Linked DNA regions of Aminivibrio sp.. The protein of the gene in region 1 binds, or shares a complex with, the protein of each later gene. Links are inferred from orthologs where the notes say so. Each region holds a gene or a part of one and is shown on either strand. Other genes may lie near its edges. The genes, in order: pfkA and rny.

Region 1 (6,044 bases):
ATCAAGAAACGGTGTATTGGCGTACTTTGACAATATAACCTTGGATTCATCAGCTTCTATGCTTCCGTGCAGAAATCCCGACGGCGTGAAAGGAGGTGCAAACCCCCAGGCCAACAAGGACGAGCGGAAGCTGAAGGCGGAAAACTGTTTTACGAAGCGAAAGGGGAATGGGAAAAGGAAACGAGGAAACTTCGTCCCGAACCCCCCCGAAGCGGAGAAAAACGGAAATCCGCGAAAATAAAAAACACACAAACCAAGGGGGTTAACACACAATGAAAAAGATTCTTGCGCTTGTTGCAGTAATCGCGCTTGTGGCCTTCGCCGCTCCTGCGTTCGCCGCCGCCAACCCGTTCATGGATGTTCCCATGAACCACTGGGCCTACGACGCAATCGGCCAGCTTGCCGCCCGGGGCGTGCTTTCCGGCTATCCCGACGGCACCTACAAGGGCAACCAGCCCATGACCCGCTACGAAGTCGCTTCCGCGGTCGCCCGCGCTCTGGCAGTCGTCGACATGACCAAGGCCAGCAAGCAGGATGTCGAAATGCTGAAGAAGCTCGTCGTCGAATTCAAGGACGAACTTGACGCTCTCGGCGTGAAGGTCGACAAGCTTGACAGCAGGGTTGCCGTTCTTGAGGAAGGCGTCGGCGGCTGGAAGCTGACCGGAGAATTCCGCTTCGACTCCAGGACCACTGACAATGACAACAGTACTCTCTATGGTGTCAATAACAAGTGGGACCAGAATACTACCCGTGTCCGGCTTCACTTCTATAAGCAGATTTCCGACGGTGTGAGCTTCTACGGGCGGTTCCATGGCGCAGGCGGTGATTCTCCGAAATGGACCAGGGCTTATGTCGACGTCGACCTTCCCTGGGAGATGCACCTTCGTGCAGGCCGCCAGTCCATCGACTGGGAAGATGCGCTCTACTGGGTTCCTTTCGGAACCTGGCAGACCGACGGTCTCCTCACGGACCGCGATGGTCTTGAGGCGTTCTACCTGACGAAGAATTTCTCCATGGGGCAGTTCGGGCTGTATGCTTCCAGGAAAGACAGTGCTGAAGAGGTAACTAATCCTGCTGATAAGGATTATACGGGTATTAAGGAGCACTGGGAGTACGCCGCCCGCTTTGTCTTCAACTTCAACGAACAGTTCAGCCTGATGGCCGGGTACCAGATGATCGATTTCGAAAACGAGGAACCTGGTAATACTAAAGATAATGATTTTGCAACCTGGTATGTGGAGCCGCAGGTCAAGTTCAGCGAAAACTTCATACTGAAGGGTGCGTATTACTCTCAGGATACCGAGCATTTCGGGGATAAGGTAGTTGGTGCCTCTGACGATCCGAGCGCCTGGAGGGCGATTTTCGAGGTGAAGCAGGAAGCTCTTAAATTCACCTCTCTCTGGCTGGAGTACAACCAAGTTGATGCCGGTTTCGTGACGCCGAACAAGGAAACGTATAAGTTCATAGCAAACGTTTATGATTATGCTCCTCTGTATAGGAACTACGGTTACGGCGATTTCATGCAGATTCAGAACGATGCCGATATCTGGAGGATCGGCGCTTTTCAGAAGTGGAGCGACAAGTGGGATACCTTCCTTCACTATGCCAAGTTCGACATCGACGGAATGTCACCGCGTACTAATGGGGGCAGCCTTGTGGACAACGATGCGGACAACTATTCCATCGGTTTCAACTACCACTACACTCCCGCGGTCACCTTCTCGCTTGCCTATGACAAGTTCGACAGCGATATCGAGAAGTATGACGACGATATGATCCATTTCCGGACCAGAGTGGTGTTCTAGGAAATACCCGAAATACAAAAAGCGGACCTCAGGGTCCGCTTTTTTTGTCCCTGAAAATAGGCAGGATCACCGATTGGGAAGGCATCTTTTTCTGGTATACTTCTCTCGGTGAGATGTACCATTTGACGCGATTGTGCGGGGGGTATCGATGATATGAAGAAAATGATCCTTTGTATTCTTTTCGTATTTCTGCTGTCGGGCGCGGCAGAGTGGGCTGAGGCCGCCGCAGACAAGCGGCTGGAATCCGTAATGTCGCGGTGGACGAGGAAAGAGTTCTACGCTGAAAAGGATACTCAGGGCGGTCTGGAGATCGAGATCACCCTGTATTCCGCCGAATACGTGGAAGCGCTCATTGAGGCGGAGGCGGAAAAGAATCTCTGGACAGCCGACGAAAAAGAGCAGTACAAATACCAGCTTTTGAAAACGCTGAACCTCGAGGAGTATGTTCCGTTCCATTTTTCCTTCAACAACAACGGACCGTCCATGCATATGGCGCCCTTTGACAAGATGGTGAACCTCTGGTTGGGAAAAAACAAGTATGCTCCGGCGGACTACGACAAACGGTTCAATTTCAAGCTCCAGGGCCGCCGGGACGGTATGGTCTGGTTCCCCCGGTACGATGAAAAGACGGGTAAGTCCCTCCTTGATGGAGTGAGGACGATAAAGTTGGATGTCAGCGGCGCGATAAGCCCTTTCCTGTCCAATAAGCTTTCTGTGTCCTTCCTTTGGGATATCGACAAAGACAACCCCGGAAAGCTCTATGCGGGCCGGGCAGCATCACGGCTGGAGCTTGACCGTCTCATAAAGAGAATCGAGAAACTCACTGCCGAGAAGAAGGACCTTGAAGACAAGCTCAATGAAGTAAATAACGAACTGTTGACCGTAAACAAACGCGTGGAAGAACTCCAGAAGCAGTAGGTGTTCGCTCGAAGGGAAAGAGGGTCCGGTTTTTTCGGGCCCTCTTTTTTTCGTGACCTCTCGTGACCTCTGTGGTAGGATAAATCCTGTCTTTATTCAGAGAATCCGGGAGGGAAGAAGACATCATGATGAAACGCATTGCGGTGTTGACGAGCGGAGGCGACGCGCCGGGGATGAACGCGGCTGTCAGGGCGGTGGTCCGGACGGCCCTGTACCACGGCATGGAGACCATCGGGGTGATGCGGGGCTTTGAAGGGCTCATGGACGGCGACTGCATGACCCTGGACCGGGCGGCCGTGGGCGGGATTATCCACCGGGGGGGCACCATCCTCCGGACGGCCCGGAGCGAGCGGTTCAAGACCGAGGCCGGACAGCGGGCGGCCCTTGTGCAGATGGAAAACCGGAAGGTGGACGCCCTCGTGGTTATCGGGGGCGACGGATCCTTCCGGGGCGCGGCGGAACTGGAAAGGCTGGGCCTTCCCGTCATCGGCGTTCCCGGCACCATAGACAACGACATCGCGGGGACGGACGTGACCATAGGCTTCGATACGGCGGTGAACACGGCCCTCTCGGCGGTGCAGAAACTCCGGGACACGGCGAGCAGCCACGACCGGCTCTTCATCGTGGAGGTCATGGGACGGGACACGGGCTTTCTCGCTCTCGAGGTGGCCGTCTCATCGGGCTCGGAGTACGTGGTGCTGCCGGAGATTCAGCTTGACATCGCGAAGTTGTGCGACCATCTCCACTACTCCAGGAAGCGGGGAAAGACCCATTCCCTCATTATCCTGGCCGAAGGGGTCATGTCGGCCCTCGCGCTGAGGGACCGCCTCCAGGACACGGGCGGGTATGACGCCCGGGTGACGGTGCTCGGATATATCCAGCGGGGCGGCAGCCCGTCCTCTTTCGACACCGTTCTGGCGTCCCGGATGGGGGCCTTCGCGGTGGAATCTCTCCTGGAGGGGAAATCGGGATCCATGGTCTGTTCCATCTGCGGCCGGATGACCCTCTGTCCCCTGGAGGAGGCATGGAAGGCGCCGAAGCACCTCAATCCGGAACTTCTGGACCTGGTGGAGAAACTGAGCGTGTAGCATGGATATCTGCGGTTCCGTCGGCCGGCTCATTGCCTCCGACAGGGGGGGGAGAAAGGTGTCTTCCCTCTTTCGCTCCGGGTTTCTTGACGAAGCCGGTAAATTGCTGGAGGGAGCGTCCAGAGTTGCCGTGGTGACGGGTTTTTTTGTCCCGGCCTGCGGCTCCCCGGAGACGGACGGGCCCGGCGGTGCCGTGGCGCTTGGCAGGTCGGTGGAGAAGAGCGGACGGGAAGCGGCGCTGTTCACGGACAGGCTGTGCCTGGAGGCCGTGAAGGCCTGTTCCGCTTCGGTCGGCGGTCCTGCCGTTCTGGAGGCAGCGGGTGCGGAGGAGATTCTCGCCTTCGGCCCCGATCTGATTGTTTTTATCGAGCGCCTGGGAAGGGCAGAGGACGGCCGGTATTACAATATGCGGGCCGAAGACGTCACGGCGACCACCGCTCCCCTGGACGAGGCGGCCTTGTCCGGGAACGGGCTGAAGGTTCTGGCTGTGGGCGACGGAGGGAACGAGGCCGGCATGGGCCTGTTTCGCAGGGAGCTGGCGGAGCTGCTTCCCGGCTATGCTTCCTGCCTTTCCGTTGTGGAAGCGGATGCGGCTCTTCCGGTGGATGTCTCCGACTGGGGAGGGTATGCCCTCGCCTCCCTGCTGTCGGTGGGGTGCGGAGAATGGATCGGCCCGGAGGAAGATGAGACCGGATGTATGCTGGACGCCCTCATTTCAGCCGGTGCGGTGGACGGGGTGACCCGGCGCCGTGAACCCACCGTGGACGGCTTCCCGGAAGGGGAGCACAAGCATGTCATCCGGGAGCTGAAGGAGCTTGTTACATCCCGCCTCCGGAACTTCGGGAAAGAGCTTGCCTGACCTGATTCTTGTCATCCTGAGCGATAGCGATCGCAGAAGGACTTGATTCTTGTCATCCTGAGCGATAGCGATCGCAGAAGGCCCTGATTCTTGTCATCCTGAGCGAAGCGATCGCGCAGCATCCCGAGCCCAGCGAGGGGAGGATCTCGGTCCTGGTCTTTCGTCCCGAGCCCAGCGAGGGGAGGATCTCGGTCCTGGTCTTTCGTCCCGAGCCCAGCGAAGGAAGCATTTCGCTTTTGTCATCCTGAGGAGCATAGCGACGATCGCGCAGCATCCCGAGCCCAGCGAGGGGAGGATCTCGGGGTTGGTCCTCAGAATGACAACAAGGGCGAGATCCTTCGGCCATAAACCCGGCCTCAGGATGACAAACCGCTTTTGTCCTCCTGAGCGATAGCGATCGCGGAAGGACCTGATTCTTGTCATCCTGAGCGAAGCGATCGCAGAAGGCCCTGATTCTTGTCATCCTGAGCGAAGCGATCGCAGAAGGCCCTGGTTCTTGTCATCCTGAGCGAAGCGAAGGATCTCGGTCCTGGTCTTTCGTCCCGAGCCCAGCGAGGGGAGGATCTCGGTCCTGGTCTTTCGTCCCGAGCCCAGCGAAGGAAGCATTTCGCTTTTGTCATCCTGAGGAGCATAGCGACGAAGGATCTCGGGGTTGGTCCTCAGAATGACAACAAAGGCGAGATTCTTCGGGCTTCGCCCTCAGAATGACAACAAAGGCGAGATCCTTCGGCCAAAAAGCCGGCCTCAGGATGACAGAACAGACGTCCTCCTGAGCGCAGCGATCGCGGAAGGACCTGATTCTTGTCATCCTGAGCGATAGCGATCGCAGAAGGACCTGGTTCTTGTCATCCTGAGCGAAGCGATCGCAGAAGGCCCTGGTTCTTGTCATCCTGAGCGAAGCGATCGCGTAGCATCCCGAGCCCAGCGAGGGGAGGATCTCGGTCCTGGTCTTTCGTCCCGAGCCCAGCGAGGGGAGGATCTCGGTCCTGGTCTTTCGTCCCGAGCCCAGCGAAGGAAGCATTTCGCTTTTGTCATCCTGAGGAGCATAGCGACGAAGGATCTCGGGGTTGGTCCTCAGAATGACAACAAAGGCGGGATTCTTCGGGCTTCGCCCTCAGAATGACAACAAAGGCGAGATCCTTCGGCCATAAACCCGGCCTCAGGATGACAAACCGCTTTTGTCGTCCTGAGCGAAGCGATCGCGGAAGGACCTGATTCTTGTCATCCTGAGGAGCATAGCGACGATCGCGCAGCATCCCGAGCCCAGCGAGGGGAGGATCTCGGGGTTGGTCCTTCGCCCCTCAAGACCGGGATTCTTCGGGCTTCGCCCTCAGAATGACAAACCGCTTTTGTCATCCTGAGGAGCCCAGCGAC
Region 2 (6,158 bases), on another replicon or contig:
ATTGCCGCAGAGGAGGGCAGAACCCTTCCCGTGCTTCTCGAGGTGAACACGTCCGGTGAAGCCTCCAAGCACGGGGTTGCGCCTGAGAAGGCGGAAGCCCTGCTTCACGGCATTCTCGAGACCTGCCCCGCCCTTCGCCCGGAAGGCTTCATGACCATTGGACCCCTCACGGGGGGAGAGAAGGAAGTACGGAAGGCCTTCGCCCTTCTGCGGACCATCTGCGAGTCGGCCCGTGAAAGTACGGGGCTGGCTCTGCCGGAACTTTCCATGGGGATGAGCGGCGATTTTTACTGGGCGGTACAGGAAGGAAGCACCATGGTGCGTATCGGTTCGTCCATTTTCGGTGCGCGCCGGTGAAGAACGGGGGTGGAGGAATGCTTGAACGGCTGATGGCGCTCCTGGGACTGGTGGACCCGGGTGGAGATTATGAAGACGACTGGAACGACGATCCGCGCCCGGACCTGGAGGAACGGGAGGAGCGGGTGATTCGCCCCGCTGCGGGAGAGGCTGACCTTATCATCCTCCGGGGCTCTTCCGGCCCCGACAAAAAAGAAGAGCTCGCGGAGGCCCTCAGAAAGGGTAAAATGCTTCTCGTGGACCTGCGGGGGATGGAGCGGGAATCCGGCCAGAGCCTGCTTGACTTTCTCTGCGGGGTCGCCTTCGCCAACAGGGGTACGGTGCTCAGGGTTGCGGGAGGCATTTTTCTGGCCGCACCGAGAAAAACCATGATAGAGGAATGGGAGGACGAAAACGGTGCCTGATCTTTTGACCGCCCGGGACATCGAAAACAAGTATTTTTCCAGGGCAATGCGGGGTTATGCGGTCAGCGAGGTGGACGAATTTCTCGACCGGGTGGCGGAGGATATCCAGGAATACTCCCTTCGGTGCGCGGAGCTCGAACGCCGCATCGACCGGCTGGAGGAACAGATCAAGGAGTACGAAAACCTCAAGGAGACCCTCCAGGGCACCCTTCTCATGGCCCAGAAAAGCGCCGAGGCCAAAGAGGAGGCGGCGAGCAGGCAGGCGGAGACCCTGCTCAACGAGGCGCGGCTGAAGGCCGAGCAGATCGTTCTTGACGCCTCGGCGGCGAAGGACAGGGAACGGCGGGAGCTCCAGCGCCTCCGGCAGATGAAGCAGGAGTTCAAGGCGGAGTTCAGGGCCCTTCTCTCACGATTCGCCTCCCTTTCCGACGGCGAGGAAGAATCCTTTGCCGAGGAGGAAGAGTCCTCCCGGTGAATGCTCCCGTCCGCAGTCTCTCCGACCCCGTCCGGTTCGTGAAGGGAGTGGGTCCCGCCCGGGAAGCGATGCTTGCCCGGCTCGGAATCCGCTCCGCCGGGGATCTCCTCTTCCTCTTTCCGGCACGGTACGAGGACAGGCGGAACCTCGCCCCCCTTTCATCGCTCCGGGGCGGCGAGACCGTGTCGGTGGCAGCCCGGGTGGCGGCCTTCGAGCGGCGGAAAACTGCCAGGAAAGGGCTTTCCGTTGTCACGGCCCTCATCTCCGACGGCCGGACCATGGCCAAAGCCGTGTGGTTCAACCGGGTGGGCCTTGAAAAAATCCTCCTTCCGGGAGTCCGGGTTCTCTTCTACGGCCGGGTCGACGTAAGGGGAGGATCGGTTCAGCTCACGAATCCCGACTTCGAGATCCTGGACGAGGACGGAGACGAAGAAAAATCCCTCGCCATCGTTCCGGTCTACCCGACCACGGCGGGACTTTCCCAGAAGGCCCTTCGGAGAATGACCCGCTCGGCCCTGGACGATTTCCTGCCCTCCCTCGAGGAATACCTTCCCGACGACCTTCGTTCCCGGCTCGGCATGCCCGGCGTGACCGAATCGGTCCGGCAGCTCCACTATCCCGAATCCCGGGAGAAGTGGAAGGCCGCCCGGAACCGCCTAGCCTTCGATGAATTCTTCCTGCTCCAGACGGGACTCGCCGTGCGCCGCAGCCTTGCCGGTGACACGTCCTCCCCGGCGCCCTCCCTTCCTCCCGGGAGACTTGTGGCGGAATGTCTCGGAAGCAGGCTCCCTTTTACCCTCACGGACGGGCAGAAAAAAGCGGTGGAGGACATCTTTGCCGACATGGCCCGGACGGTCCCCATGAACCGCCTGCTCCAGGGTGATGTGGGTTCGGGCAAGACGGTGGTGGCCCTTCTGGCCCTTCTGGCGGCCCTTGACGGAGGATACCAGGGCGCGTTTCTCGCCCCCACGGAAATACTCGCCCGGCAGCACTACCTCCGCCTCGCTCCCATGATCGAAGCCCTCGGCGGAAGGTGTGCCCTTCTCACAGGCTCCCTCCCGTCCAGGGAGAAAGCCGAAATCCAGGAAGGCCTCGAATCGGGGGAAATTTCCGTGGCCATCGGAACCCATGCTCTGCTCTCCGAAAAAACGGCCTTCGCAAGGATGGGCATCGCCATCGTGGACGAACAGCACAGGTTCGGCGTCCTCCAGAAACACACCTTCCGCTCCAAGGGCGGGAGCCCCCACGTCCTCGTCATGACGGCCACCCCGATTCCACGGACCCTCACCCTCACGGTCTACGGCGACCTTGCCGTCTCCGTCATCAGCGAGCTGCCCCCGGGAAGAAAACCTGTGGAGACCAGGGCGATCCCGCCGAAGAAGATTCCGGGCCTCCTCTCCTTTCTCGAGGAACGGATGAAAGCCGGAGAACGAGTCTACTGGATATGCCCCCTCATCGAGGAAAGCGAAACCCTCGACCTGACGGCGGCGGAGGCGAGATTCGCCGAGCTCCGGGAGCGGTTTCCCTCCCTGGGCACAGCTCTTCTCCACGGCCGCCTTCCAAACGGTGAGAAGGAAAAGGTCATGGACGACTTCCAGCGGGGGGACATTTCCCTTCTCGTATCAACCACCGTCGTGGAGGTGGGGGTTGACGTGCCGGAGGCCACCATCATGGTGGTGGAGGATGCCGTCCGGTTCGGCCTGTCTCAGCTCCACCAGCTTCGAGGAAGGGTGGGGCGGGGGACCGGCGAATCATGGTGCTTCCTCATATGCGCGCCCTCCGCACCGGAGGCGAGAGAACGGATCGAAGCGTTCTGCGCCACTTCCGACGGGTTTGCCGTCGCCGAGGCTGACCTTAGGCTCCGGGGGCCCGGCGAGGTGTGCGGTGTCCGCCAGTCGGGCGTCACGGACTTCCACGTGGCGGACCTGATCAAGGACAGGGACATTCTTGAAACCGCAAGAAAAGAGGCCTTCCGACTGGTGGAGAATGACCCCGGACTCCACTCGTGCCCGAAACTGAAGGACCGCCTGTATACCGTGCTGGGGAGGTCGCTGAACCTTGTGGAAACGGCGTGACGGAAACCTGCCGGAAGGAAAAAAAACGGGAGGTGCAGATCTCGAAGGGTATCTTCTGAACCTCCTCTCCAGGGGAGTTCTGCCGACGGCGAAGGTAAGAGAAAAGCTCGCCGCTGGGGGAGCGTCTCCGGAAGAAATCGACGACCTCGTGCTTCGCTTCAGTGAGGCAGGCTATCTGGACGATGCCGCTTACGCCGTCCTGTTCGCCGATTCCCACCAGGACTGGGGGCCTCTCCGCCTGAGGGACGAACTGAGGAGGAGAGGGGTAGACTCTTCCTACATCCGCGATGCTCTTTCGGACATCGACGAGGAGGCAAGAGCGAACGCCCTCGCGGAGGAGCTGGCTTCAAGAGGACTGGAGCCGGAAAAGATCGTCGGGCGCCTTCTTCGGCGCGGTTTTTCCTTCTCCGTCTGCAGAAAGGTTACCGAAAGGGCTTGTGAGGGTGAAGGCTGACCGTTAAAATAACATAAAGAGCGGAAAACGGGAGACGTCTGTTTTCCCCCTTGTCAGTACCTTGAAAATAAAATTGAGGAGTGATTACAGCACCATGAATTTTTTGACAGCAATGGTCGCAATTGTCGTGGGAATAGCCGCCGGAACAGGGGCGGGATTCCTTCTTTCCAAGACCCTCGGGGCCCGGAACCTTGAAAGCGCAAAGGCTCAGGCCAGGAATATCCTGAAAGAGGCCCAGGCGGCGGCGGAGCAGAGCAAGCGGGAAAAGCTCACCGAGGCCAAGGAAGAGATCTTCAGGCTCCGGCAGGAGATCGAGAAGGAAGGCAAGGAACGCCGCAACGAACTCCAGAGGGCCGAACGCCGGCTGGAACAGAAGGAGGAAAACCTTGACCGCAAGCTCGACCGGGTGGCCCACCGGGAGGAAGAGCTCAAGGGAAGGCAGGATGAGCTGGAAGCCCGCCTGCTCGAAGTCGAGGAGACGAAGCGGAAACAGGTGGAACGCCTCGAGGAAATCGCCGGGATGACCAGGGAAATTGCCCGGGATCTTCTTCTCAAGCAGACCGAGGAAGATGCCCAGCACATCCTTGGGCTCAGGCTCAAGGAGCTTGAGGAGAAGGCAAAACGGGAGGCCGAAAGAAAGGCCCGGGAAATCATCGTCACCGCCGTGCAGCGTTGCGCCGTGGAACACACTTCCGAGGCGGCGGTGAGCGTCGTCCATCTTCCCTCCGACGAAATGAAGGGAAGAATCATAGGCAGGGAAGGACGGAACATCCGGACCTTCGAGACCCTCGCGGGCGTTGACCTCATCGTGGACGACACACCGGAGGCGGTTACCCTCAGCAGTTTCGATCCCGTCCGCAGGGAAATCGCGAGACTCTCCCTCGAGCGTCTCGTGACCGACGGCAGGATTCACCCTGCCCGCATCGAGGAACTCATCGAAAAGGCAACCAAGGACGTGGAAGAACAGGTTGTGGAAGCAGGCGAGAGCGCCCTGCTCGAAACGGGAATCAAGAACATGCATTCCGAGCTCATCCATACTCTCGGACAGCTCAAGTTCAGGTTTAGTTACGGACAAAATGCGCTCCAGCACAGCCTCGAGGTCGCCTACATTTCTGGCATGATCGCCGCTGAGCTGGGGATTGACGAGGAAATCGCCCGCCGCGCCGGACTGCTGCACGATCTCGGCAAGGCGGTGGATCATCAGATTGAGGGGCCCCATGCCCTCATAGGGGCGGACCTCGCCAGACGGTACAACGAAACGCCCGAAATAGTGAACGCAATCGCCTCCCACCACGAAGACCAGGAGGCGAAGAGCATCTACGACGTCATTGTGGCGGCCGCGGACGCGGTCAGCGCGTCCCGCCCCGGGGCCCGCAGGGAAAGCCTCGATGCCTACGTCAAGCGCCTTGAAAAGCTCGAAGAGCTGGCCAAGAGCTTCAACGGCGTCAGCAAGGCCTATGCGATCCAGGCGGGCAGGGAGATCCGGGTAGTGGTATCCCCGAATATCTCCGACGACGGCGTGGTACACAAGATAGCCTTCGACATCGCCCGGAAGATCGAGGAGGAAATGAAGTATCCCGGCCAGATCAAGGTCACCGTCACACGGGAGACCCGGGCCACGGATTACGCGAAATAGGCGAAAAATGAAGATACTCTTCATCGGGGACATCATGGGAAGTCCCGGGCGCAAGGCTGTCGCCGCGGTACTTCCCCTCCTCCGGGAGCGGTGCGGCGGTTTCGACTTCGTTCTCGCCAACTGCGAGAACGCCGCCGCCGGGAAAGGAATCACCAGGAAAATCGCCGACGAACTCTTCGGCCTCGGGATCGACGGCATGACCTCGGGGAACCACATATGGGACAGACCGGAAGGGGTTGCCGTCCTGGAGGCGGAACCCCGGATCATCCGTCCGGCGAACTACCCGGACGAATGTCCGGGACAGGGAATGACGGTGCTGGAGAAAAACGGCAGGCGTCTCGCCATAGCCAATCTCCAGGGAAGGGTTTTCATGCCCCCCATCGACTGTCCCTTCCGGAAGGCGGACGTTCTTCTCACCGCTGCGGGAGAGGTTCCCTTTTTCCTCGATTTCCACGCGGAGGCCACATCGGAAAAGAAGGCGCTGGCCCATTACCTCGACGGCCGGGCCGCGGTGGTGATCGGAACCCATACCCATGTACAGACCGCCGACGAGGAAATACTTCCCGGCGGCACGGCCTGCATCACCGATGCCGGGATGACCGGAGGACACAGAAGTTCCATCGGAATGAAGATGGAGGGAGTGCTTCCCAAGTTTCTTACCGGCATGCCTTCCAGGTTCGAAGTCTCGGGAGAAGGGCTCGCCCTGAACGGGGTGACCGTCACCCTGGACGACGAGACGGGGCTGGCCGTGGACATT

The links.
Region 2: pfkA (region 1) and rny share a complex: the UniProt entries of both Bacillus subtilis proteins name them as parts of the possible RNA degradosome complex. The link is inferred for Aminivibrio sp. from one-to-one orthologs.

What each region holds. Positions count from the first base shown.
Region 1 is NZ_JAESIH010000070.1:30,974-37,017, forward strand. The notes cover bases 2,012-4,831. They hold pfkA (6-phosphofructokinase), read left to right. Parts: upstream 2,012-2,851; coding sequence 2,852-3,811; downstream 3,812-4,831. Other genes in these bases: JMJ95_RS12165 (hypothetical protein), read left to right, coding at 2,012-2,723; JMJ95_RS12175 (DUF4392 domain-containing protein), read left to right, coding at 3,813-4,670. In the rest of the region: JMJ95_RS12160 (porin), read left to right, coding at 273-1,805; more of JMJ95_RS12165, read left to right, coding at 1,959-2,011. UniProt on the Bacillus subtilis protein: Catalyzes the phosphorylation of D-fructose 6-phosphate to fructose 1,6-bisphosphate by ATP, the first committing step of glycolysis.
Region 2 is NZ_JAESIH010000031.1:3,405-9,562, reverse strand. What follows is about bases 3,197-6,130. They hold rny (ribonuclease Y), read left to right. Parts: upstream 3,197-3,859; coding sequence 3,860-5,401; downstream 5,402-6,130. Other genes in these bases: JMJ95_RS03355 (TIGR00282 family metallophosphoesterase), read left to right, coding at 5,409-6,130; JMJ95_RS03365 (regulatory protein RecX), read left to right, coding at 3,295-3,765; recG (ATP-dependent DNA helicase RecG), read left to right, coding at 3,197-3,311. Outside these bases: JMJ95_RS03385 (YggS family pyridoxal phosphate-dependent enzyme), read left to right, coding at 1-357; cell division protein SepF, read left to right, coding at 375-761; JMJ95_RS03375 (DivIVA domain-containing protein), read left to right, coding at 754-1,236; more of recG, read left to right, coding at 1,233-3,196; more of JMJ95_RS03355, read left to right, coding at 6,131-6,158. UniProt on the Bacillus subtilis protein: Endoribonuclease that initiates mRNA decay. Initiates the decay of all SAM-dependent riboswitches, such as yitJ riboswitch. Involved in processing of the gapA operon mRNA, it cleaves between cggR and gapA.